Regions from separate parts of the Niveibacterium sp. COAC-50 genome, predicted to be linked through region 2. Evidence: predicted binding sites of a transcription regulator. Region 2 holds the regulator's gene; the other holds the start of a gene.
The links. Region 2 encodes LexA, which represses DNA repair genes until DNA is damaged. Its sites were predicted from a motif close to ACTGTATNTANATACAGT; they were not measured.
Positions count from the first base shown of each region.

Region 1 (11,358 bases), on a different contig from region 2:
CCGCATCCTTCGCGACCGGAATTCCCGCCGTTTGAGGCGATCCGCCCTGGCGCGCGGGTGCAGATCGCCGGCAAGGTATTCGAGGTCAGCAACAAGGAGGAGGCTGTCTGCCTTTCCGGCGAGGGCGAGCTGCCCTTCGTTGTCGGGGCCGGCTACATCGCGCCGGTGATCGATCTGCGCGGGCCGGATGATGCGTTTGCGACGATCGACTATTCGTCCGATCCGGCCACCGTGTATGTTGGCGCCTCGGTGGACCGCGCTGCACTCAAGCTCGCGAATACGCGCGACCGCGCCAGCGAGGCGCTGGTGGCGACGCCGGCACGGAAGGCTGAAGCGATTGCCTGCCCGTCCTGCGGTGCGCCGTGGTCGCTGCATGATCAGGGCGTGCTGGCGGTGGCGTGCACCAGTTGCGGCGCCTTGTCGGATGTGGATGGCAAGGTCGCCAAGGTGCGCGACGCTGCGCGTTCCAGCTCGCGCGTGGTGCCGCCGCTCGCGCTGGGCAGCAAGGGCAAGCTCGACGGCGTCGAGTGGGAAGCCATCGGCTTCATGCGCAAAGGCGTGCCGCATGAGGTCGGCACCTGGGACGAGTACCTGCTGTACGACGGCAAGGGTGGATTCGCCTGGCTCGTATCAGAGCGTGGTCACTGGAACTTCGTGCGCCAGATCGACAAGCTGCCGGTGCAAAACGTCGGCGGTGATCGACCGGAATACACGCTTGGTGGCTCGCGCTACCGCCACTTTGCCGATTACCGCGCCGAGGTGATTTCGGTGCTGGGTGAGTTCACCTGGCGGGTGCGTCTGGGTGACAAGGTGCAGGTGCGCGACTTCATTGCACCGCCCAACGTACTGTCCTGCGAGCAGACCGACAACGAATGGACCTGGTCCGCCGGCCGCTACCTGTCGCCAGACGAAGTCACTGCGGCGTTTGCGCTCAAGCGCCCGTTGATGCGCGCCTCGGGTGTGAATGCCTGTCAGCCCAACCCGCATGCTGCGACGCGCTGGCCGGTGCTGGGCTTGTTCCTGGTGTTCGCGCTGGTGGCGTGGATTGTGCACGGCGTGTTCACGGGCGGGTCGTCGGCGGTGTTTCATCAGACGAGACTCGAACTGCAGCCGGGCCAGGAAACCTCGCTGACCTCAGAGCCCTTCCGGATTCCGTCGGACCAACGGCGTGTCGAGGTGGATCACTTCGCGCCGGTGTCGAACACCTGGGCGGGGGTAGAGGTCGAGTTGGTGAATCGTGGCTCGGGCGAGCACTTCGCTGCGGCCAACGAGATCTCGTACTACTCTGGCTACGATTCGGACGGGTCGTGGTCCGAGGGTGGGCAGAGCGGTAGCGCGGTGTTCTATCAAGTGCCGGCGGGTGAATACCACCTCGTGGTGCGTGGCGAGTTGCCGGCCGATGCGTCGCAGTTGTTGACCGATCAGGTCACGCTGCGGGTGGCGCCGCCGCCGTTCTCCAACCTCGCCAGTTGCTGGTTGCTGCTGCTGTGTTTTCCCTTGTTTGCCTTCGTGCGTAGCTACAGTTTCGAGGTGGCGCGCTGGAGCGAGAGTGACCATCCGATGACCAGCAGCTCGGAGGACGACGACTGATGATCAAGCTCTTCTCGGTCACCGCACTGCTCGCAATTTCGCTGCTCGGCTGGATGGATTCGCGCGGCTATGGCCTGTTCGACGAGCGCGGTACCTCTTCGAGCGCCCGCTCCAGCGGCGGGCGCCTCTATCACAAGTAAGCAGGAGCCCCAATCATGGAACTGTTCTTCAACGCGCGGCCGCTGCTCGGCTCCATCGTCTATTCGATCCTCGGCGTGGTGGTGTTCTGGGTGTCCTTCATCATCGTCGACAAGATCACGCCCTACGACCTGTGGCGCGAGATCGTGAAGGAGCGCAACCTGCCGCTTGCGATCATCGTCGCCGCGATGTGCCTTGGCATTGCGATCATCGTGGCCGCGGCGATTCACGGTTAGTCGCGAGCACCGCCTCGCTTCCGCCGCCTCGCGCGGCGGAAGTGCCACACCACGTCATAGACCCCCTTGGCGGGCGCCAGCTTGATTGGCTGCGTCGCGCATTCAGATGAGCTCACTTCGCACACAGCGCCACGCGCTGCTCGTTTCCGTCTTCATCGTCGCGTCCTGCGGATTGGCCTACGAGTTGGTCGCCGGGGCGCTGTCCTCCTACCTGCTGGGCGATTCGGTGACGCAGTTCTCCACCGTCATCGGCACCTATCTGTTCGCGATGGGCGTGGGTTCCTGGCTGTCGAAGTACGTCGAGCGCAATCTGGTTCTGCGCTTCATCCAGCTCGAACTGCTGGTGGGGCTCGTCGGTGGTTTCACGCCCGCAGCGTTGTTCGGCATCTTCGCGCTGGAGGCAGCACCCTTTCGCGTGATGCTCTACTGCGCGGTGCTGGCGGTCGGCGTGCTGGTGGGGCTGGAGATTCCGCTGGTGATGCGCATCCTGCGGCGCGAGCTGTCCTTACGCGATCTGGTATCTCAGGTGCTGACGGTGGACTACCTGGGCGCGCTCGCGGTGTCGATCGCGTTTCCGCTGTTGCTCGCACCGCACCTCGGGCTGGTACGCACTGGACTCCTGTTCGGTCTGCTCAACGCGGCGGTCGCGCTGTGGGCCGTAGCGGTCTTCCGCGCGCAGTTGCCGCAGGCACGCTTGGTCGTGGTGCAGTGCGCGGTGACGCTGGCGGTGATCGCGGCTGGCTTCGGCTTCGCCGGGCGCTTTACCGGCTGGGCCGAACAGCAGATGTACCAGGATCCGATCCTCTACACCCGCACCACGCCGTACCAGCGCATCGTGCTGACGCGCTGGAAGGACGATCTCCGCCTGTTTCTGAACAACAACCTGCAGTTCTCGTCGGCGGACGAGTACCGCTACCACGAGGCACTGGTGCATCCGGGCCTCGCGAGCTTGCCGTGGGCGCGCCGCGTGCTGGTGCTGGGCGGCGGCGACGGCCTTGCCGTGCGTGAGATCCTCAAGTACCCGCAGATCGAACATGTCACGCTGGTGGATCTCGACCCGGGCATGACTTCGCTGTTCCGCGATGCCCCGGCGCTTCGGGCGCTCAACGGTAACGCCTTCCATTCGCCCAAGGTGCAGGTCATCAACACCGACGCCGGGCGCTGGCTGGAGGATTCACGCGAGCGTTTCGATTTCGTCGTGGTGGATTTTCCCGACCCGTCCAACTTCGCCGTCGGCAAGCTCTACACCACAGCGTTCTACCGGCTGCTCGCGCGCCACGTGGTGCCCGAGGGGCGCGCGGTGATCCAGGCGACCAGCCCGTTCTACGCACGCAAGGCCTACTGGACGGTGGTCGCGACGCTGGAGGAGGCGGGCTTTCAGACCGCGCCCTACCATGCACTGGTGCCTTCCTTCGGTGAGTGGGGCTACATCCTCGCCGGCCGTGTGCCTTACGAGCCGCCCGCCACGCTGCCGGTGCCAACGCGTTTTCTCGACGGGGGCACGCTGGCCGCGATGTTCAACTTCTCGCGCGATATGGATCGCGTTGCGGCGGAACCGAATCACCTGAACAGCCAGAACCTCGTGCGGACGTTCGAAGACGAGTGGCGGCACGCGATCCGCTGACGAAGGTCTGAATAAGTGGCTGCGACGGCGCATCGCGGCGTTGTGGCGTGCTCGCTCCCGCGCCTATCCATTTGATATGTCTTGGTCGCTGCGCCTTGCGCTGCATCCGTCTCGCTAACCTCTTCCGACCTTCCCCAAGCGCAGGCCGGTGTCAGTGCCGGCGTTCGCCCGAGTCGCTGCCCCGTATCCACGGATCGTTCGGCAGGAAGGGGTTGCGCGGCGGTAGCGCCGCGGTGCAGCGGTCATGCAGTTTCAGCAGCGCGCGCAGTGCCGGCTCCGGGAAACCCTGGCGGCCGCAGCGGGTATCGGTGATCAGGCTGTCGAGGTAGTCCAGCGCGGTGAACGGTTCGCGCCAGATCAGCGCGAGCTGGTTCGCGACATGTGGAAACGTGTCGGCGAGCAGATTGGCGTTGGGGTCACGCGACTCGGCGAGCCAGCGTTCGGCGAGCGCACTCAAGTGGATCCGCGGGTCGCTGCTGTGGTCGTAGCCCGCTTTGCGAACGCCGGGCACGGCGTGCCGCAGATCGGCGTCGAGCGACGCACGGGCGTCGTCGTGCGTCACGTTTTCAAACGGCATGATGTGCATTGCCCCCTCCACCTTGTGTGACTGGTGGACAAAGTATGGACAACGCATGCCTACCTTGCCGGGCGATTGATGCGTCGTCGCTTCGTCGGCGCGCTGCGTTCGCGTGGCGCTGCGGCCCGCCGCGATGGGCTGGTGCGATGGTTTTGAGGGTGTATATTCATACACCTTTTGCCTTCGGGTCATCCCATGTCAGCCCTTGCCCAAGCCCCTGCCACGTTTGCCGCGCGCCTCAACCCCGAGCAGAAGGCGGCCGTCGAGTACGCCGACGCCGCGCCGCTGCTGGTAATCGCCGGCGCTGGCTCGGGCAAGACCAACACGCTGGCCCACCGCGTGGCGCACCTGGTGCTGGGGGGCGCGGACCCGGCGAGCATCCTGCTGCTCACCTTCTCGCGGCGGGCGGCAGTGGAGATGACGCGCCGCGTCGAGCGCATTCTCGGCAGCGCCAGCGATGACCCGGCGCTGGCGCGCGCAGCCCTGAGCTGGGCCGGCACGTTTCACGGCATCGGCGCGCGCCTGTTGCGCGAATACGCGGAAAGGATCGGCCTCGGGCCCGCCTTCACGATTCATGATCGTGAAGACTCCGGCGATCTGATGAATCTGGTGCGGCACGAGCAGGGCCTGTCGGCGAAGGAAAAGCGCTTCCCGACCAAGCAGACCTGCCTCGCGATCTACTCCCGCGTGGTGAATACCGGGGCTCCGCTGGCCGATGTGCTGCGCGATGCCTTCCCCTGGTGCGCGATGTGGGAAGACGATCTGAAGAAGCTGTTTGGCGCTTACGTCGCTGCCAAGCAGCGGCAGGACGTACTCGACTACGACGATCTGCTGCTCTACTGGGCGCACATGGCGGCGGAGCCAACGCTCGCCGCCGAGCTTGGCCAGCGCTTCGCGCATGTGCTGGTGGATGAGTATCAGGACACCAACCGTCTGCAGGCCTCGATCCTGCGCGCGCTCAAACCGGATGGTCGTGGCCTTACGGTGGTTGGGGACGATGCGCAGTCCATCTACGCCTTCCGCGGCGCAACGGTGCGCAACATCCTCGACTTCCCCGGCGAGTTTGCGCAGCCAGCTACGGTGGTGACGCTGGAGCGTAACTACCGCTCGACGCAGCCGATCTTGGCCGCGAGCAATGCAGTGATCGGGCTCGCGGCCGAGCGCTTCACGAAGAACCTGTGGAGCGAGCGCGGCGCAACCCAGCGCCCGCAGCTGGTCACCGTGCGCGACGAGGCGGACCAGGCGCGCTACGTGGCCGCCCAGGTGCTGGCGCGTCGCGAAGAAGGCGTGGCGTTGAAGAAGCAGGCGGTGCTGTTCCGCGCCGCGCATCACAGTGCGCCGCTGGAGATCGAACTCACGCGCCGCAACATCCCGTTCGTGAAGTTCGGCGGCCTCAAGTTCCTCGAAGCGGCGCATGTGAAGGACATGCTGGCGGTGCTGCGCTGGGCCGAGAACCCGCGCGACCGCGTCGCGGGCTTTCGCGCCGTACAACTGATGCCGGGCATCGGCCCGAAGAGCGCGGCACGCATCGTCGATCTGGTTGAGGCGGCGAACGACCCGGTGGCGGCGCTGGCGGATTTCGCGCCACCCTCGTCGGCGGGCGAGGCCTGGGCGGCACTCCCCGCGCTGTTGGGCGACCTGCGCTTGCGCGCCGCCTGGCCGGCCGATCTCGAACGTGTGCGCCGCTGGTATGCGCCGCACCTGGAGCGCAAGTATGAGGACGCTGCGATCCGCGAGGCCGATCTGCTGCAGATGGAGCGCATCGCCGCGAGCTACCCGAATCGCGAACGCTTCCTGACCGAACTGACGCTCGATCCGCCGGACGCGACCAGCGACGAATCCGGCGTACCGCTGCTCGACGAGGATTACCTGATCCTGTCGACGATCCATTCGGCGAAGGGGCAGGAGTGGGAGTCGGTCTATCTGCTCAACACGGTGGACGGCTGCATTCCGTCAGACCTAGCGACCGGCAGCAGCGCAGAGATCGAAGAGGAACGCCGCCTGCTCTACGTGGCGATGACGCGCGCGAAGGACGCGCTCCATCTGCTCACGCCACAGCGCTTCTACGTGACGCAGCAGAGCGGCGGCGGTGACCGTCATGTGTATGCCCAGCGCACCCGCTTCATCCCGCCCTCGGTGCTGGAGCACTTCGAGCAGGCCGTGTGGCCAGTGGCCGGAAGCAATGCGGCGGGGGCTGTCACGCCGCCGCCGCAAGCGGTGGTCGATATCGCCGCGAAGCTGCGCGGCATGTGGGGTTAAGGTTTAGCGGCTGATCCGCAGCGAGGGTTCGGCGTCGCCAGCCGAGACGCTGCTGGCCACCAGCGGGTCGCCGCCCATCTGCGGCAAGCCCAGCGCATGGGCAACGAACACGGCTTCGAGCGCCACGATGACGAGTGGCAGCGCGAGGCCGGAGACATTCGTGAGCTGTGCGCGTAGCGCGAGCCGCATCCGCTCGCCGCGGCCGAGGCGGTGTTCGCCCGGCATGTCCAGCAGCGCGAGGCGCTGATCGTTGCGCGATGGGGTTTCCAGGTTGCGCAGGGTGTCGGCATGGCGCAGCCGGAATTCATCGAGGATATGCGACGAAATCGCGCCGGGGCCGACGTCTTCGCACACCTTCTCGAATTCGCGCGCCAGCTCGCGCAGTCGATCGCCACACTCGAGCAGCACGCGGGCGCGCAGCGCATGGTTGGCCGAAGCGACCAGCACCACGCAAACCAGCACCGATACGCCGAGGAAGATCTGCAACAGATTCAGCACGTTGGGCGCCAGTGCAAGCCGCACGCCGGCGTTCTGCAGCAGCGGGATCAGGATCAGGCCGAGCGACAGCGCGATCAGCGTTGCCAGCCACGCGCGCCCCTGGCGCTGCAGGCGCAGCCCGGCGTGCGAGCGGCTGCGGGCGGAAGTGCGGATGGCGAGCAACTGGCGCTGCGCAGAATTCGCGCTCAGTTCGTCGGCGCCGGAAACCCAGTCTGAAAAACTCGTTTGCATGCTTGCGTCAAAGCCTCTGCCAGTAAGCACGGCGCGCAGGCGCTGTGCGGGTTCTAGGGAGCGACGGGCATTGCCGGTCGTGGGCCGGTGGGCCGCACGGCAATGCTGCGCGCATTGAACCCCAAATCGTGGGCGGCCGATAGGGCCGCGCGTCACGAAAGACTCAGCGCAGTGCCTCCGGGGGGGCGGCGCTGGTCTCCGGCGTCACGCGCGGGAATTCGAGCGTGAAGGTGGTGCCGCTGCCGGGCGTGCTGGCGACGTCGATGGTGCCCGCCAGCACCTCCTGCACGATGTTGCGCACGATGTAGAGACCCAGGCCGCTGCCGCCCGTGCCGAGGCGGGTGGTGAAGAAGGGCTCGAAGATGCGGTCCATCACGGCGGCGCTCATGCCCACGCCGTTGTCGCTCACGCTCAGCTGCAGGCGGTCGTCAGCAAGCGGCGACACGATCAGATGAATTTCGCCGCGTTCGCGGCCTTCGAAGGCGTGGGTCAGCGCGTTGAGCACCAGGTTGTCGACCACCTGCGCGATCGCGCCCGGGAAACTGTCCATCACGAGGCCTTCGGGCACACGCGCATCGAGCGTTACGCCGCGGCGCGCGAGCGTCGGGCTGAGCAGGCCGACGATGTCGCCGAGCTTGTTGTTCAGATCGAATACCAGGCGACGGTCGCTCGATTGATCGACAGCCACCTCCTTGAACTTGCGGATCGTGCCGGCCGCGCGATCGAGGCCGCGCCGCAGCAGATGCACCGCCTCGCGCACGTAGGCCGTGAAGTCGCTCAGGTCGACGCGGCGGATCTTCCCCTCGGCCACTGCTGCGTCGAATCGCTCGATTTCCTCGTTCAATGCACTCGCGGCCGTCACGCAGTTGCCGATCGGCGTATTGAGTTCATGCGCCACGCCGGCGACCAGGCTGCCGAGCGAGGCCAGGCGCTCGGCCCGCAGCAGGTCTTTCTGTGCGTGGCGCAGGCGTTCCTCCGCCTGCCTTTGGCGCGTAATGTTCCGTCCCACGCCGCGATAGCCAAGGAAGCGCCCGCGGGCGTCGTACTGCGGCGCGCCGGACAGTACCAGGTAGCGCAGCTGCAAATCGTCCGCGGTGAGCCGCAGTACTTCCTCGGAGAACACCTCGCGGCGCTGCATGGCCGCTTCGATCGCGTGGGCGTGCGTGGCTTCGTCGGCATGCAGGGGGAGCGCGGACACCACGCGGCCGAGCCAGCGCGTGGTATCGATGCCGGACGCTGCGAGATCCTTGCCCACGATCTCGCTGAAACGCAGTTCTGCATCCATCTGCCAGTAGCAGTCGGACGACAACTCGGTCAGCTCGCGGAAGCGCGCTTCCTTGTCCCGCAGCGCACGGATCAGCGGTTGAACGATGCGGCGGAGCGCCCAGCCCGCGACGAGGACAATGCCCAGCACGACGGGCAGGATCCGGTGCCACTGGTGGCGCACCGGTTCATAGAACTCGTCGGCATCCATCGTGATCAGCATCGCGAGGCCGTTGCCGGCGATGCCCATACCCATGCCCACCGGCCCGATCGGGCCATACACCAGCGTGACCGGCCGACCTTGCTCGTCCTGGCTGAAAAGCGGATCCCATGTGGGGCTGGTGTGGCCTGCCAGCGCATCCTCTACCGATGCCGTCATCTTCGCGCCGGGTGGCGGCGTGCGCAGGGACTCGCCGCTGCCCGAGAGGAAGCAGCGGATGCGCTGCGCGTTCTCGCCGCACAGGGCCATCACGCCGGTGCGGCCGAGATCGTAGGTGTCGCTGACGAGTTGTTCCCAGGCGGGCACCGACTGTTCGATCAGCAACTCGCCGACGACGCCTTCTCCAAGCAACTCAAGCTGCAGGCGCATCAGGGCGAACGGCACGCCCTGTTCCCACTTCACTTCAAGCTGAACCTTGCCGCGCGTGTCGCTCCAGATGGCGTCCGCCGATGACAGCGTGCCCCGTTCGGCGAGTACTTCGCCGCGCTTGCCGCGCGCGCTGAACGCCCGCACCACCCGGAATGGCAACTGCTCCTGAATGCGCTGGAACAGCTGACGCCGGATCTTCTCGTCCGTACTGCGTTGTGCCTGTAAGGCGAGGCGGCCGATCTCCTGATCCTTCAGCAGCGCGTTGGCGTCGTAGAACTGCCTTTCTGTGGCGAAGAAGAAGACCTGCTCGCGGTTCCGCGCCGTCATGCGTTGCTGCTGGTAGAGCGAGCGCTCGATCTGGGTCTCCAGCGCCACCAGCGTGACCAATGTGGTTACGAACGCCACCGCGATGAGAAAACCAACGCCGATGCGCGCCACGCGAACGTCCTCGCTGCGCGCGGCGGGGCGATGCGCACGGCAGTGGGCGAACAGCCGCAAGCCGAGCAGCAGCAACCCAATTGATACGGCCGGCGGCGGCGAAGCAAGGGCTACCAGGCCGTAGATCAGGGGCAGCGACAGCGATGTCCAGATCAGCGCGGCGAGCGCCGTCGCGCAGATCGCCCAAGCCAGCGCCTCGGCGATGCCGCGTGTGATGCGGTCGGCGCGCAGGCTCAGCCCGATATAGCCGGCCGCCCAGATCAGGATCAGGGCGCCGAAGGCCGCCGGCGTATCGGCCGGCCACAGCGCGGCAACGCCGCCCGCTTCATGCGCGCGAACCCCGCCCAGCAGCGGCAGGCCGACCAGCACGGCGATCAGCCCGATCAGGGCGAGCACCGGTTGCCGCCGCTCGCCGCCGCCTCGCAGCGTAAGGGTGACAAGCAGCGCAATGCCGCCCGCAACGGGATGCAGCCACTGTTCGCTGGCAGGTGGTCGAGCTACGGCGCCGCTGGTGCTCAAGAGCGCCGCCGCGCCGTAAGCGACCAGCAGCAGCGCGGTCGGCACACGGGATTTCTTCATTGTCCGTTCTAGTTCTGTCGTCGCTGCGGTGCGAAGCCTCGTGTGGGCGTGGGGCGGCGAAGTGCCGCCCCCGGCGGTTCCGACGTTCGATGCCTATGTGACGGCCAGCGGGGCGCCGACTTGAGCGCTACACACGAATTTCACAATTTCTCGGCGTTGCTGCGTTTGCCCGAACGCGCACACTAAAAGAGCAGGGCTTTTCAGGCCGATGCTTGCGTTGCAAGGCTCGCCGAGCACCTTGGGCATCCAGTGCTTCAGAACCGATCGCTGCACGGCTTGGCGGGGCGCGCGGAGGTTGCCTGCGTCTGCGACCCCGGCGATCGGTCGATGTGGCTCCGATCGTCGGTTCGGGCAATGCGTTGGTATGCCAAGTCGCCATTCGCCCCAGACCTTTGACGCGTTCATCACCACCAAGCTCGGGCGGGGCAGCAGCCACGTCGGCCTGCACATTTTGCACAACGTCGTGAGCTCGGTGTTGGGGGGGCGACATCGTCGCCAAATCGGTCGAGGGGGGCGGTCCCACCTTCCGCGTCGGCTTGCCCCTCACCGCCACCAGCCTGCTCGCGCCGCCGTCTTAAGGACTCTGCTGCGCTGGCCGGACAGGCTATTGGCCGCCAAGGTAAAGCGGCGTGCGCGGAGCGCTGCGAAGATCGCGTCATTCTGTTTGGTTCAGGAGCCTGCATGAGCACCAACTCAACGCTGACCGCCAGCGCAATCCATCAAACCGTTCTCAATGAATTTCGCAGCCGCGGCCGGATGCTGCGTGATCGCTATTCAGGCGCGCCCTTGACGTCAGAGGACGTAACCCGCGCCATCGCAGAGGTCGAGCATCAAATCCGCGAAGCGGGTGTTAACTGCCGACGCCGCCTTGCTCGCCGGCTACGTGCGCTCGAGGGGCGGTCGCTTGCTGTTGGCGAGCAGGTCGAGCTGGTCGAGGCGCTCAAGTTCGCGGCCGCACGTGCCCGCAGTAACGCTAACTACGAGTTGTCCATGGCGGCCGGGCTAAGCCGCCCGAACACGGTGCGGACGGCGGCACGCAGCAGGCTATCGCCAGCAAGGGCGACATAGCCGCTGCCATCTGGCAGCGCTTGGCGTGCGTCTCGGCGTGTCCTCCGCCGCCAGTTTTGTCTGTGTTATTTCAGTCCGAAAGCTGGTTTCCAACCAATTCAATGCGTTATTGGTGGTGCCGCGCCGGCGATGGCTCGCCGGAGGACTCGCGTGATGGTGGTGGAGTGCCAACCCGGAAACGGCATTGACGTAGCGCGGCACATCAATGCCGCCGGTAAGCGGCACTTCCAACCATCGGATCTGCGCTTTGGCGTGCGCCTGAATGAGC
Region 1 covers NZ_JABCJM010000004.1:25,574-36,931, reverse strand. The annotation lists gene HH302_RS15695 (DUF4178 domain-containing protein) at 1-1,590, shown strand, start outside; gene HH302_RS15690 (hypothetical protein) at 1,590-1,730, shown strand; gene HH302_RS15685 (DUF350 domain-containing protein) at 1,746-1,964, shown strand; gene HH302_RS15680 (polyamine aminopropyltransferase) at 2,071-3,588, shown strand; gene HH302_RS15675 (hypothetical protein) at 3,740-4,174, opposite strand; gene HH302_RS15670 (ATP-dependent helicase) at 4,361-6,424, shown strand; gene HH302_RS15665 (SLATT domain-containing protein) at 6,428-7,153, opposite strand; gene HH302_RS15660 (sensor histidine kinase) at 7,317-10,022, opposite strand; gene HH302_RS15655 (hypothetical protein) at 10,704-11,090, shown strand.
Region 1: the regulator LexA is predicted to act here: its motif matches at 4,323-4,340, upstream of HH302_RS15670 (ATP-dependent helicase).

Region 2 (11,358 bases):
CCGCATCAGCGAGAGTGCGGTCATCGACTTGCCGCAGCCGGATTCGCCGAGCAGCGCGAAGGTCTCACCGGCGCGGATTTCGAACGACACGCGATCGAGCGCGCGCACGACGCCCCGCTCGCTGTCGATGTGCATCGAAAGCTCGCGCAGCGCGAGTACGGTTTCAACGGGGGCCTGACTCATTTTGCGGCTCCCAGGCGAAGGCGGCGGCGCGACGGCAAAGCACGCGGGTCAAACGCCTCGCGCACAGCATCGGCAAACAGGTTGGCGGCGAGCACCAGACTCACCATGAAGACAAAGGCTGCGCTGATCGACCACCAGATCAGCGGATCGCGCGCGAGCTCGCCACGCGCCTTGTTGATCATCATGCCGAAGCTGATCGATGTCGGATCGACGCCCACACCGACGAACGACAGCACCGCTTCTGCGAGCACCAGGCCGGAAAAATCCAGCACCACGGTGATCAGCACGATGTGGAAGGCATTCGGCAGGATGTGGCGCAGCATGATGCGCAGGCTCGACACACCGAAGCAGCGCGCGGCCTGCACATAGTCGAGCTCGCGCAGCTTCAGGGTCTCGGCGCGGATCAGCCGGCACAGCGTGGTCCAGGAAATCGCGCCGATGATGGCGCACAGGGCCACCAGCTTGGCGTCGGCGCGCGATGCAGCGGTCGTAAACAGCGCCCCATTGCGTTCGATCAGCATCGTCATCATCAGCGATGCGGCGGCAATCAACAGCACATAGGGGATCGAACTGATCACCGTGTAGATGTACTGGATCGTGTCGTCCACCCAACCACGGTAGTAACCCGCTGCGAGCCCGAGGCCGATGCCAAGCGGCAGCACCACAAGCGTGGCCAGGGTGCCGATCATCAGCGCGACGCGCATCGCCTTGAGTGTCTGGTAGAGCACGTCGTTGCCGGTCGCGTCGGTGCCGAATACATGGTAGTGGCCCGATAAAGTGCCGAGCACGCCCGCGAGAACCAGCACGAACAGCAGCGCCCAGGCAAAGCCATCCCACGCGATCTGAGTGCCGCCGCGCAGCACTTCGCGTGCGGCCCGCGCCAGCGTCCAACCATGCCTACGCGCAACGCCCCGCACGATCGGGAGCATAGCCAGCAGCCACAGAAGGCCGCCGATCGCGGCGCCGCATGCGGCACGCACAGCAATGTCGCCGGCGCGCTCCGCAGGATCCTTGAGGTGCGCGCCGCCGAACTTGAGCCGTGGGTAGTCGCGGTATTGCTTGCCGTCCGGCGCTTCGAGCATCTGCTTTTCGAAGAAGTGCGTCGCGAATGGCGCGGAGTAGGTCTTCTCGCGGGTATCGCGCAGCGTTGAAAGCGCGACGTCCAACACCGACAGCACCTCGACCGAGTACTGCACCTTGGTCTGCGGCGCACCGGCCGGCTGGTCAAGCGCGGGGCGGTAATGGAAGGAATCGAGCACGGTTACCAGCAGGTAAGCCAGCAGGATCACCAACGCGGCCATCGCGCTGCGGTTCGCGAACACGGTGTGCCATGCGCGGCGCAGGTGCTCATGGCGAAACGCATAGGTGATGCCCGCCGCGAGCGCAGCAAGCAGAACCGCGAACAGCACGTCCGACCACAGGACAACAATCTGGAAATCGCTCATTGCAGTCGCACCCTCGGGTCAACCAGGGTGTAGGAAAGGTCGGTCAGGATCAGGCCCAGGATGTAGAGCAAGGCGCCGATGAACACCATGGCGCGGACGATGGCGAAGTCCTGCATCATGATCGCCTCGATCGTGAAGCTGCCCAGCCCCGGGATGCCGAAGAAGTCCTCACTGATCAGGCTGCCGAGGAACAGCGACGGAATCACCACAACGGTGCCTGTAAGGATCGGGATCATTGCGTTCTTCAACACGTGGCGGAACAGCACTGCGCCCTCGGACAAGCCCTTGGCCCGCGCGGTACGCACGTAATCCTTGCCGATTTCTTCAAGGAAGATCGCGCGGTACCAACGCACGTTCGAGCCCAAGCCCGCCACCACGCCGACCAGCACGGGCAGCGCCAGAAAACGCATCGCATCCATGCCGCTCTGGTAACCGGAAATCGGCACAAGGCTCCATGCCCTGGCGACAATGAATTGGCCGGCGATGATGTAGAACAGGCTGGAGATCGACATCAGCAGAACGCAGGCAATCACGCCAGAGTAGTCGAGCCAGGTCGCACGGAAGAACGCCAATACCATTGCCGCGACGACTGCAACAAAGAGGCCAATCAAGAAGACCGGAAGTGCCAGCGCGAGCGACGGCCACATGCGTGCAGACAGCTCATGGTTGATGTCGCGCCCGAGGTCACTCTTGCCGAAATCGAGCAGGAACATGCGGGCGGATTTCTGCACGAAGATGGTGTCGGTAAACCGCGCCGAGCCCTCCGCGTCGTGGTTGTAGAACAGCGGCTTGTTGTAGCCGTGATCCGCCTTCCAGCGTTCGATTGCCTCCTGCGTCACGCGTTTGGCGCCCAGTTGTGCACGCGCCATGTCGTCAGGGCTACTGACGATGAAGAACAAAGCAAAGACGAGCAGATTGACGCCCAGCAAAGTGGGCAAGGCCCATAGCAGACGCCGGATGAGGTAAGCAATCATTGGGCAGCCTCCGAGCGGGCCGTTTGGGCTTCATGGCGGCGGTAGTGGCGCACGCCGAGCACAGCGAGCGCAGCGATTGCCGCGAACAGCAGCGCCAACGGCCACAGCTGTGGGCGATTCCACTGTGCCGACAGCGCATTGCGTTTCGCAACGTCGAGCGAGAGGTACTTGCGATTGGTGTGCAGCATGCGCACCGGCATCGAGTTACGCAGCCAACTGTGTGAGAGCTCGAAGGCCTCGTTGTGCCAGCCGGCCAGCACCGGTGCATCGCGCCTCACCAGGTCGGCCATCTTGTCGATGATTGGCTGCCGGTCTGCAGTCACGTCCATGCCACGGAATTGCTCAAACAGCTTGTCGAACTCCGGATTGTTGTAGTTCGTGACGTTCTCACCCTGGTATTTCGCCTTGCTGTTCTTGCTGTAGAAGAGGAAGAGGAAGTTTTCCGGATCGGGGTAGTCCGCGTTCCAGCCCCAGAACGAGAGCTGAGCCGCGCCCTTGCGGTGCATTTCCTGCCAGCGGTTCCACTCGGTCAGTCGCGGCACCAGCTGGATGTCGATGCGCTTCATCTGCTTGATGACGATCTCTAACTGCTCGCGCTTGAATACGTCGTAGACGTCGAGGTTGATGACCAACGGTTCACCCGTTTTTTCGTCGCGTCCGTTCGGATAGCCCGCCTCGGCCAGCAAGCGCTTGGCCTCGTCGATCGAGCGCAACTTGGGGCGACCGTTCTTCCATGTGAAGGCATAGGGGTTGATGCCCGCCTCGCCTGTCTTGTAGCCGGCAATCCCCGGCGGAATCGGTCCCTGCATGGGAATGCCGAGGCCGTTCTTCATGATCGACAGGTACTCCTCCATGTCGAACGCAATCGCCATCGCCTGACGTACCTTGCGGGCGCGCTCACGCGCCCGCGGCGTCGGCCCGCCATCGCCGATCAGCGGGTCGAGCATGTTCACGAAGAAGTACTCGGTGGCCGGCTCGATCTCGGTCTTCAGCGTGATGCCCTGCTTCTTCATCGCATCGGATAGCGAGAGCCCACCGCCCTGCATCTGCAGCGCGGTATCGAAACTCGCCATCGTCTTGAAGCGGGTCGAGGCATAGAAGTCGTAATAGCCCTGCAGGAACTTGTTCCAGAACGGCGTCGCCTCTTTCTCGTAGACGAACTTCACGCCGTCGATCATCGGCAGACGCTTGCCGCAATCGTCGAGCAAGCCGCGCTCCTTGTCGCCGGGCGCGCCTTCGCACGGGTATGTCTGCTCGCGGAAGTTCGGATTCCGCTCCATCAGGATCTCGCGCAACGGGCGGTTTCGCGTGAGCATGAACGGGCCGGTTCCGATCGGCCACATGTCGAGCGTGAGTTCGCGCTTGGCCATGCCCGGCTGAGCGTAGAACTTCTCCGCCTCCCAAGGCATCGGCGCCGAGAACGGCATCGCAAGCCAGTAGATGAACTGCGGATACTTGCCCTTCAGGCGAATCCGAAGCGTGTGCGGATCAGGCGTCTCAACGCCGGCCAAAGGGTACTTGCGCAGATCGATCCAGCCATCCGGGTCCGCCTTGCCGGCCTTCACGTCGGCTTCCAGCTGCGCAATCAGCTCATCAAAACCAAGGATCTGCTTGAATAGCTCGAGCGAGGGGGATTCCAGCTTCGGGCGCGCAATCCGCTTGATACCGTAGGCGAAGTCCTCCGACACCAGCTCGCGCGTGCCGGTGAACTCGAAATCGGTGATTTGCGAACGCCCGCCCAGCTTCGCATCGTCGAGCCCCTCATACCGCAGCTTGCCGGCGCCATCACGCGCCAAGGCCGGATGGGGCTGGAAGCGCACCCCCGACTTCAACGGTATCTCGTAGACGCTTTGTGCGATGTCGGCCGCAGGGGCGTCCGTTGGCAACGGTTGGCCCTGTTTGTCGAGGTAACTGACCTTCGGCATCGCGGCAGCAAGCCCCGGTTGCAACTCGAAAGGGCGCTTGAGGTAATGAAATTCGTAGAGCGTCTCGTAGATCGAGTAGGTGAACCACGCTTCGTCTTCGACGTAGGACTGCACCGGATCAAAGTGTTTCGGACGCGAGTTGAACTCTTCGTGCAGGAAGCGCTTTTCTCGCTCAGCCGCAGGATATGGGCTGTTCCACACCTCATCACAACCGGTCAGGACGAGCGCCGCGCCCATCAGCAACGCCGCCAGAAAGCTCAGCTTCGTCGTGATCATGACGACGCGATCCATCGCGGCGCCGACCCGGCATCAAGACTCATCCGAATCGCGCGATCCCGCGCTACAGCATCCAACATCGGTTCAAACATCAGACACGAATCCAGTAAAAGTTTCGGGTTTAGCAGCATTCATGCCAAAGCAGCCATCCGACGACCTGGACACACCCTGCTCTTCACGACTCACGCAATACATCGAACTTCCAGTCGCATTCCGCGCAACATTCACCGCATGTCAATCGACAAACGCCGTCTCGGTCGCAAGCAATGCCGCGCGCCACATCCCAAGCCTGACCCCTCCAGGCAAGCAACTTGGCACCACCACGGTGCCAACGACGCGGCCCGCCACACTGCAATGACGCGGCGGACGTTACCGGGCTGCCGACTTGAGCGCTTGTTGCCAGGCGCCCGAAACTTTCCTGCTGGCGGCACAAAAGAAAACGGCATCCAGGCCAAGGCCCGAATGCCGTTTTCTTGCATGCAGAGCGCCCGGCAAGCCGGGCGCTTCAGCAATCAGTGCTGATGACCACCTGCGCCGTGCACATGACCATGCGAAATCTCTTCCGCCGTCGCCATACGCACTTCCGCCACCGTCACGTCGAACACCAACGCGGTGCCAGCGAGCGGGTGATTGCCATCCACCACGACCTTGCCCTCGGCGATATCGGTCACGCGGAAAAGCATGTCCTCTTCACCGTCTTCACCGACGCGCTCGAACGCCATGCCGATCTCGATGTTGTCCGGGAACAGGTCGGCCGGCTCGATCATGACCAGGCTTTCGTCGTAATCGCCAAACGCATCTTCCGGCTGAAGCTTGACGACGATCTTCTCGCCAACCGACTTGCCGTGCAGCGCCTCTTCCAGGTGCGGGAAGATGGCGTCGTAGCCACCATGCAGATAGACCAGCGGGTTCTTGCCGTCGTCGATCATGTTGCCGTCCGGGTCATGAACGGTGTAGTTCAGGGTCACGACGGCGTTCTTTACGATTTCCATTAGTTGTTCCTTGCTATTTCTTTAACGAGCTTGAGTACTTCGGCTGCGTGCCCACGTAGCTGAACGTCATCAATGAGGTGACGCACAACACCGGCGCGATCGATCAGGATGGTTGTGCGGCGCACGGTATCGCGCTCACAGCCCTCACGTCGGTGCAGCACCCCATAGAGTCGGCACACTTCCAGGTCGGGATCGGACAGCAGGCGGATCGAAATCCCATGCTCATCGCGAAACGCGGCGTGCGTCAGGCAATCGTCCGGGCTGATCCCGATGACGGCCGCCCCTTCACGGATGAAGTCGTCTTCGTGGTCGCTGAATTCAATCGCCTGCCGCGTACAGGCAGGTGTTCCATCACGAGGGTAGAAGCACAGCACGACCACGCCACGCTGCGTCGCATCACGCAGGTCGAAAGTCTCCATGTCCGCATCGGGCAGCACAAAGTGCGGCGCGACGCAGCCCGGAGCCAATGCTGTGCCTCCCGGGTGTGGGCCGGATTCTACCGGAAGTCGATCTGCCCCGACGCCGCACTCCATGCCGCACCTCCTGCGCCATGCGCCCGCAAGTCCACTAGGATTAGATCAAGCCACGCTGCACCACAAGCATCCGACATCAGGAGGTCTCATGGTTCGCACGTCCCGCGCAATGCAACTGCAACACCCGAATCAAGCGCTCGTCGAAATCGAACGCGCTGTGCCGCAGCCAGCATACGGCCAACTGCTCCTTCGCGTCGAAGCCTGTGGCGTTTGTCGCACAGATCTCCACTTGGTCGACGGCGAACTGCCGCAAGCGCACACGCCCATCGTACCGGGACACGAGATCGTCGCGCGAGTGGAGGCTGTCGGGGCAGGCGTTGGCGGCTTCAGTCGCGGCCAGCGCGTTGGCGTGCCCTGGCTTGGCTGGACATGTGGCCGATGCGCGTATTGCGTGAGCGGCCGCGAGAACCTGTGCGATCAGGCGCGCTTCACCGGATGCCAGATCGACGGCGGTTATGCGGAACACTGCGTCGCCGACGCGCGATACTGTTTCGCGCTGCCGGATGGCGACGACGCCGCCTCCTTGGCGCCGCAGCTATGTGCAGGCCTGATCGGCTACCGCGCGCTCAGCATGGCCGGCAGCGGCACACGAATCGGGCTCTACGGATTCGGTGCGGCGGCCCACATCGTCGCCCAGGTGGCACGCCAGCAAGGCCGTGAGGTGTATGCATTCACCCGGCCGGACGATCACGAAAGCCAACAATTCGCGCGTTCGCTCGGTGCGGTGTGGGCGGGCAATTCGGACGTTGCCGCGCCCGAGCAACTCGACGCGGCGCTGATCTTCGCTCCGGTCGGCACGCTGGTGCCCAAGGCACTCGCAGCGCTTCGCAAAGGCGGTGTGGTGGTCTGTGCCGGCATCCACATGAGCGACATTCCGGGCTTTCCCTACGCAGCGCTTTGGGGCGAACGTCAGATCCGCTCCGTCGCCAACCTCACCCGTCAGGATGGCACCGCATTCCTTGAACTCATGCGCCAGCATCCGGTACATACCGAGGTCACACGCTTTCCGCTTGCACGCGCAAACCACGCCCTCGCACAGCTACGCAACGGCAAGCTGCAGGGCGCAGCCGTCCTGATCCCCTGAGCTCGCTTGCGCAACAGCTGTTTCTGTACAAAAATACAGTCATGACGCACGCATCCGACCTTACCCCTCGCCAGGCCGAAATCCTCGACCTGATTCGGCGCACCGTTAGAACAGAGGGCCGCCCTCCGACACGGATCGAGATCTGTGAGGCTTTCGGCTTCCGCTCGCCCAATGCTGCGGAAGAACACCTGAAAGCGCTGGTCAGAAAAGGCGCGATCGCGATGGAAGAAGGGCGAGCACGGGGTATCCGCCTGCTTGAAGAAACGGGCCTGCCGGTGGTGGGCCGTGTCGCCGCGGGCAGCCCGATTCTTGCCAGCGAAAACCTCGAGCAGCGCCTTGATGTGGATCCCGCGATGTTTGCACCTGCGGCCGACTATCTGCTGCGGGTCAAGGGGCTATCGATGCGCGATGCAGGCATTCTTGATGGCGATCTGATCGCGGTTCATCGCACGCCTGAGGCCCGCAATGGCCAGATCGTGGTTGCACGGCTCGGCGACGACGTCACCGTGAAACGGCTCGAGCGTCGCGGCAGCAGTATCCGCCTGCTGGCCGAGAACCCGGACTTCGCGCCAATCGAACCCCACCCTGACGAGTTTCAGTTGGAAGGCATTGTCGTTGGCCTGATTCGCAACGGCTTCCATTGATCAGCACCGTGCCCAGCCCTTTGCCCCTGAGCGATGGCGAGCGTTTGCTTGCCCGCAGCCGCCGTTTTTTCTTGCTGACTCTGGTCTTGGCGATCCCGACCGCACTGCTCGGTTGGCAGCTCTTGCCAACCTGGTCCCACATCGCAGCGCTTGAAGGCGCTGCGTTCCTTGCGGCAGCCACCGCATTCGGGCTCGGCCTCATCGCGCTACCGCTCGGCACTATCGCCAGCCTCGTTGCGGCGCTTTTCCTGCGCACCGAGAGCAATATCCGCCCCGGACGGCAAAGCCGCGCCAACGCGGCCGACTTGGTCTGTACGATCGGCGCCGTCATGACCAGCCTGCTCCCGGCCAGCTGGCCCGCCTCAAAAGCCTTGCGGGCCCTCCTCACCGGCGGGATTACGATCCGCCAGCCGATCGAACATCATTTCAGCATCAGCAGCGACCCCCTCGCCTTCTGGGAGAACGTCACCTTCTGGTTGCTGGCTGCCGCTGCCCTAGCGGGTCTGGCTGCCTACTTCTGGCGCTCACGTTGGCTTGCATATCGGACGCGCGTCACTATAGAGCCGGCCGCAGCACAGGCACTCAACCAACAAATTAAGCCCGAAGGCGCTCCGAGATAGGTGTGGTCAGCCCGGCGCCGTGGCGTTCAGCAGCAAATTGCGCGGCGTCAGCATGCGGTCACAGAAAGCGTCAATCGACACACGGAACCCGGCGTCGATCAGGGGCGTCGCAAGGTCGCAGACCAGCCACAACTCCATCACCCGTCGAAACGCGAGGCGGACGGCCGATCGCCGCATCATCACGTCGAATCGACGCTGGCCTTCTTTGAGCAGTCCAGACAATGCCGACGACGGCGGACTCGCTAGCCCCTCCCGATCGCAGATGCGCGCCATGAATTCGGAAAAAGGCTGAAGCATCCAGGCCGACGGCACCGGTTTGAACGTTCGATAGCCGCCGCCCGAGGCCTCGCGCCATGCCACAAAGGCGAGCTTCCATTGCGCAGCGCGATCCCGCTCTCGGACGTTGCGGTCCGGCGCTGTAACGGTCTCGGTCACCGCGAGGTGGAGTTCATCGCGAGACACCCGCAACCGGGAGTCGGAAGAAAACGGGCGGTATTCGGTCTCTCGTAAGCGGTAGTAGCAACACGGAGCTATCGCCACCCCCGCTGCGCCGCCCCCCGCCGCCGCACTGACCAGGTCGCGATGCAGGTCGCCACAGGCATGCAGCGCCATCACGTAACGCCCAGCCACCATCGCCGCGGCTTCTGGCCTTAGCGCGTCACCCACCACAAAGGTCTGCCCTGCAGCCCTGGCGCGCTCGGCCAATCGTTCTCCCGCGTGACACAGCGCCGGATCGATCTCAAGCGACGTTACGTCCACACCACGGGTCATCGCGACAAGACGCCCGAGGTGCCCCTTGCCCGCACACCATTCGAGTACGGCCGCCGGCGGCTTACCAACCGCACTCGCGAACGCCTCGATCTGCGCCAGCTTTCGCCCGGGCACACCCCATGCGGAACGAGCCTCAACATTGCCGCCAACTCGGGCAAGCGCTGCCACATGAATCAGACCCGAGCGATAGCCGGGAATCGCCACACGATCCGAGAGCCATTGAACCAAAGCACTGTTGTTGCCAAGTAGCTGCGCCAGCGCGTCCATGGGCATACACTGAAGCTCGGCATCAAGTTCCGGGAACGCATCCACCCACTGCGGCCGTTCGATGCGAAACGGCATCTCGCGCCAGAGCGGGGCCGCCGCAAGCAGCACGGATTCCAGTTGGATCCGCCTCGCTGTGATCGCCTGATTCGTGAGGGCCTCCGTCATACCTTCCAGCAATTCATATACTTGTATCAATGGCCCTTCATTGCGGCCGTGACAGGGTTAAGGGTTCAGCGCGGACCTCCGATATAATCCCGGGTCCGCAACAAGGAGACTGTATATGGGTTTTCTCGCCGGCAAACGCATCCTCATCTGCGGCCTGCTCAGCAATCGCTCGATTGCTTACGGTATTGCCAAGGCCATGCATCGTGAGGGCGCACACCTTGCCTTCACCTACCAGAACGACCGTTTCCATGAGCGGATCAGCAAGTTCGCGGCAGAGTTCGATTCGGACATGATCTTCCCCTGCGACGTCGCCGACGACGCGCAGATCAGGGACCTGTTCGACGCGATTGCCAAGCGCTGGGACGGCCTGGATAGCCTTGTGCATTCGATCGCGTTCGCGCCCAGCGACGCGCTTGAGGGCGACTTCCTCGACGGCTTCTCGCGCGACGCATTCCGAACCGCCCAGGAAGTCTCCGCATACAGCTTCCCTGCGCTCGCCAAGGCCGCACGCCCACTCATGAAAGGGCGCAACGGCTGCTTGCTGACGATGTCCTATCTGGGCGCGGTTCGCTCCCTGCCGAACTACAACGTTATGGGCCTCGCCAAGGCAAGCCTTGAGGCGTCGGTGCGCTACATGGCAACCTGCGTCGGCCCAGAGGGTACCCGCGTAAACGCCATTTCCGCCGGGCCGATCAAGACCCTTGCTGCATCGGGCATCGGCAATTTCGGCAAACTGTTGGCATTCAACGAACGGAATGCGCCGCTGCGTCGCAATGTCACGATTGAAGAAGTCGGCAACGCCGCCGCCTTCCTGTGCTCGGACCTGGCCTCCGGCATCACAGGCGAGATCATGTATGTCGATGGCGGTTTCAATACCACCGCATTGGCCGCAGCAGAATAGTCGCCAAACAGGTGCCGTCGCGCTGACGGCACCTCACAGGCAAAAAGAAACGGGCCCGATTGGGCCCGTTTCTCTATTCAACGGCAGAAACGCTATCAGTCCTTCGCCTCGAAGGCCTTGGCGCTGAACTTCACCGAATAGCGATCCTTGAGCGCCTGAACGTAGGCACGCAGATCCTCTTCTGCAAGCAGGCGGCCGTACTGACCGGCAAGCGCAGTGCGGCGCGGGTCATTCGCCGCGAGTTGCGGCTTCGTCACCTGGCTGATACGGAACACGGCGAAGCCTTGGTTCGGTACCGCCACGCCCACATAGGCCGGCAATTTGTCGACCGGCGTCCGGAAGACCGCCTTCAGCGCCTCAAGCGGAAGCGGGCCCGGCTTACCACGCGAAACCGCACCACTCGGCCCCCACTTGGCGTCAACCGCCTCGCCCTTGCTGAGCTTTGCGATCTGCGCTTCGCCATCTTTGGCTGCCAGCTTGATTGCTTCCTCTGTGGTCAGCTTCTGTTCAATGGCTGCACGCACCTCTTCGAACGGACGCACTGCCGCCGGCTTGTGCTCAACCACGCGGAGCGACAC
Region 2 covers NZ_JABCJM010000001.1:975,357-986,714, reverse strand. The annotation lists gene HH302_RS04400 (dipeptide ABC transporter ATP-binding protein) at 1-183, opposite strand, end outside; gene HH302_RS04395 (ABC transporter permease) at 180-1,628, opposite strand; gene HH302_RS04390 (ABC transporter permease) at 1,625-2,602, opposite strand; gene HH302_RS04385 (ABC transporter substrate-binding protein) at 2,599-4,803, opposite strand; gene HH302_RS04380 (peptidylprolyl isomerase) at 5,316-5,795, opposite strand; gene HH302_RS04375 (peroxiredoxin) at 5,795-6,214, opposite strand; gene HH302_RS04370 (zinc-dependent alcohol dehydrogenase family protein) at 6,417-7,412, shown strand; gene lexA (transcriptional repressor LexA) at 7,454-8,056, shown strand; gene HH302_RS04360 (hypothetical protein) at 8,053-8,676, shown strand; gene HH302_RS04355 (methyltransferase) at 8,683-9,879, opposite strand; gene fabI (enoyl-ACP reductase FabI) at 9,995-10,780, shown strand; gene HH302_RS04345 (SurA N-terminal domain-containing protein) at 10,876-11,358, opposite strand, start outside.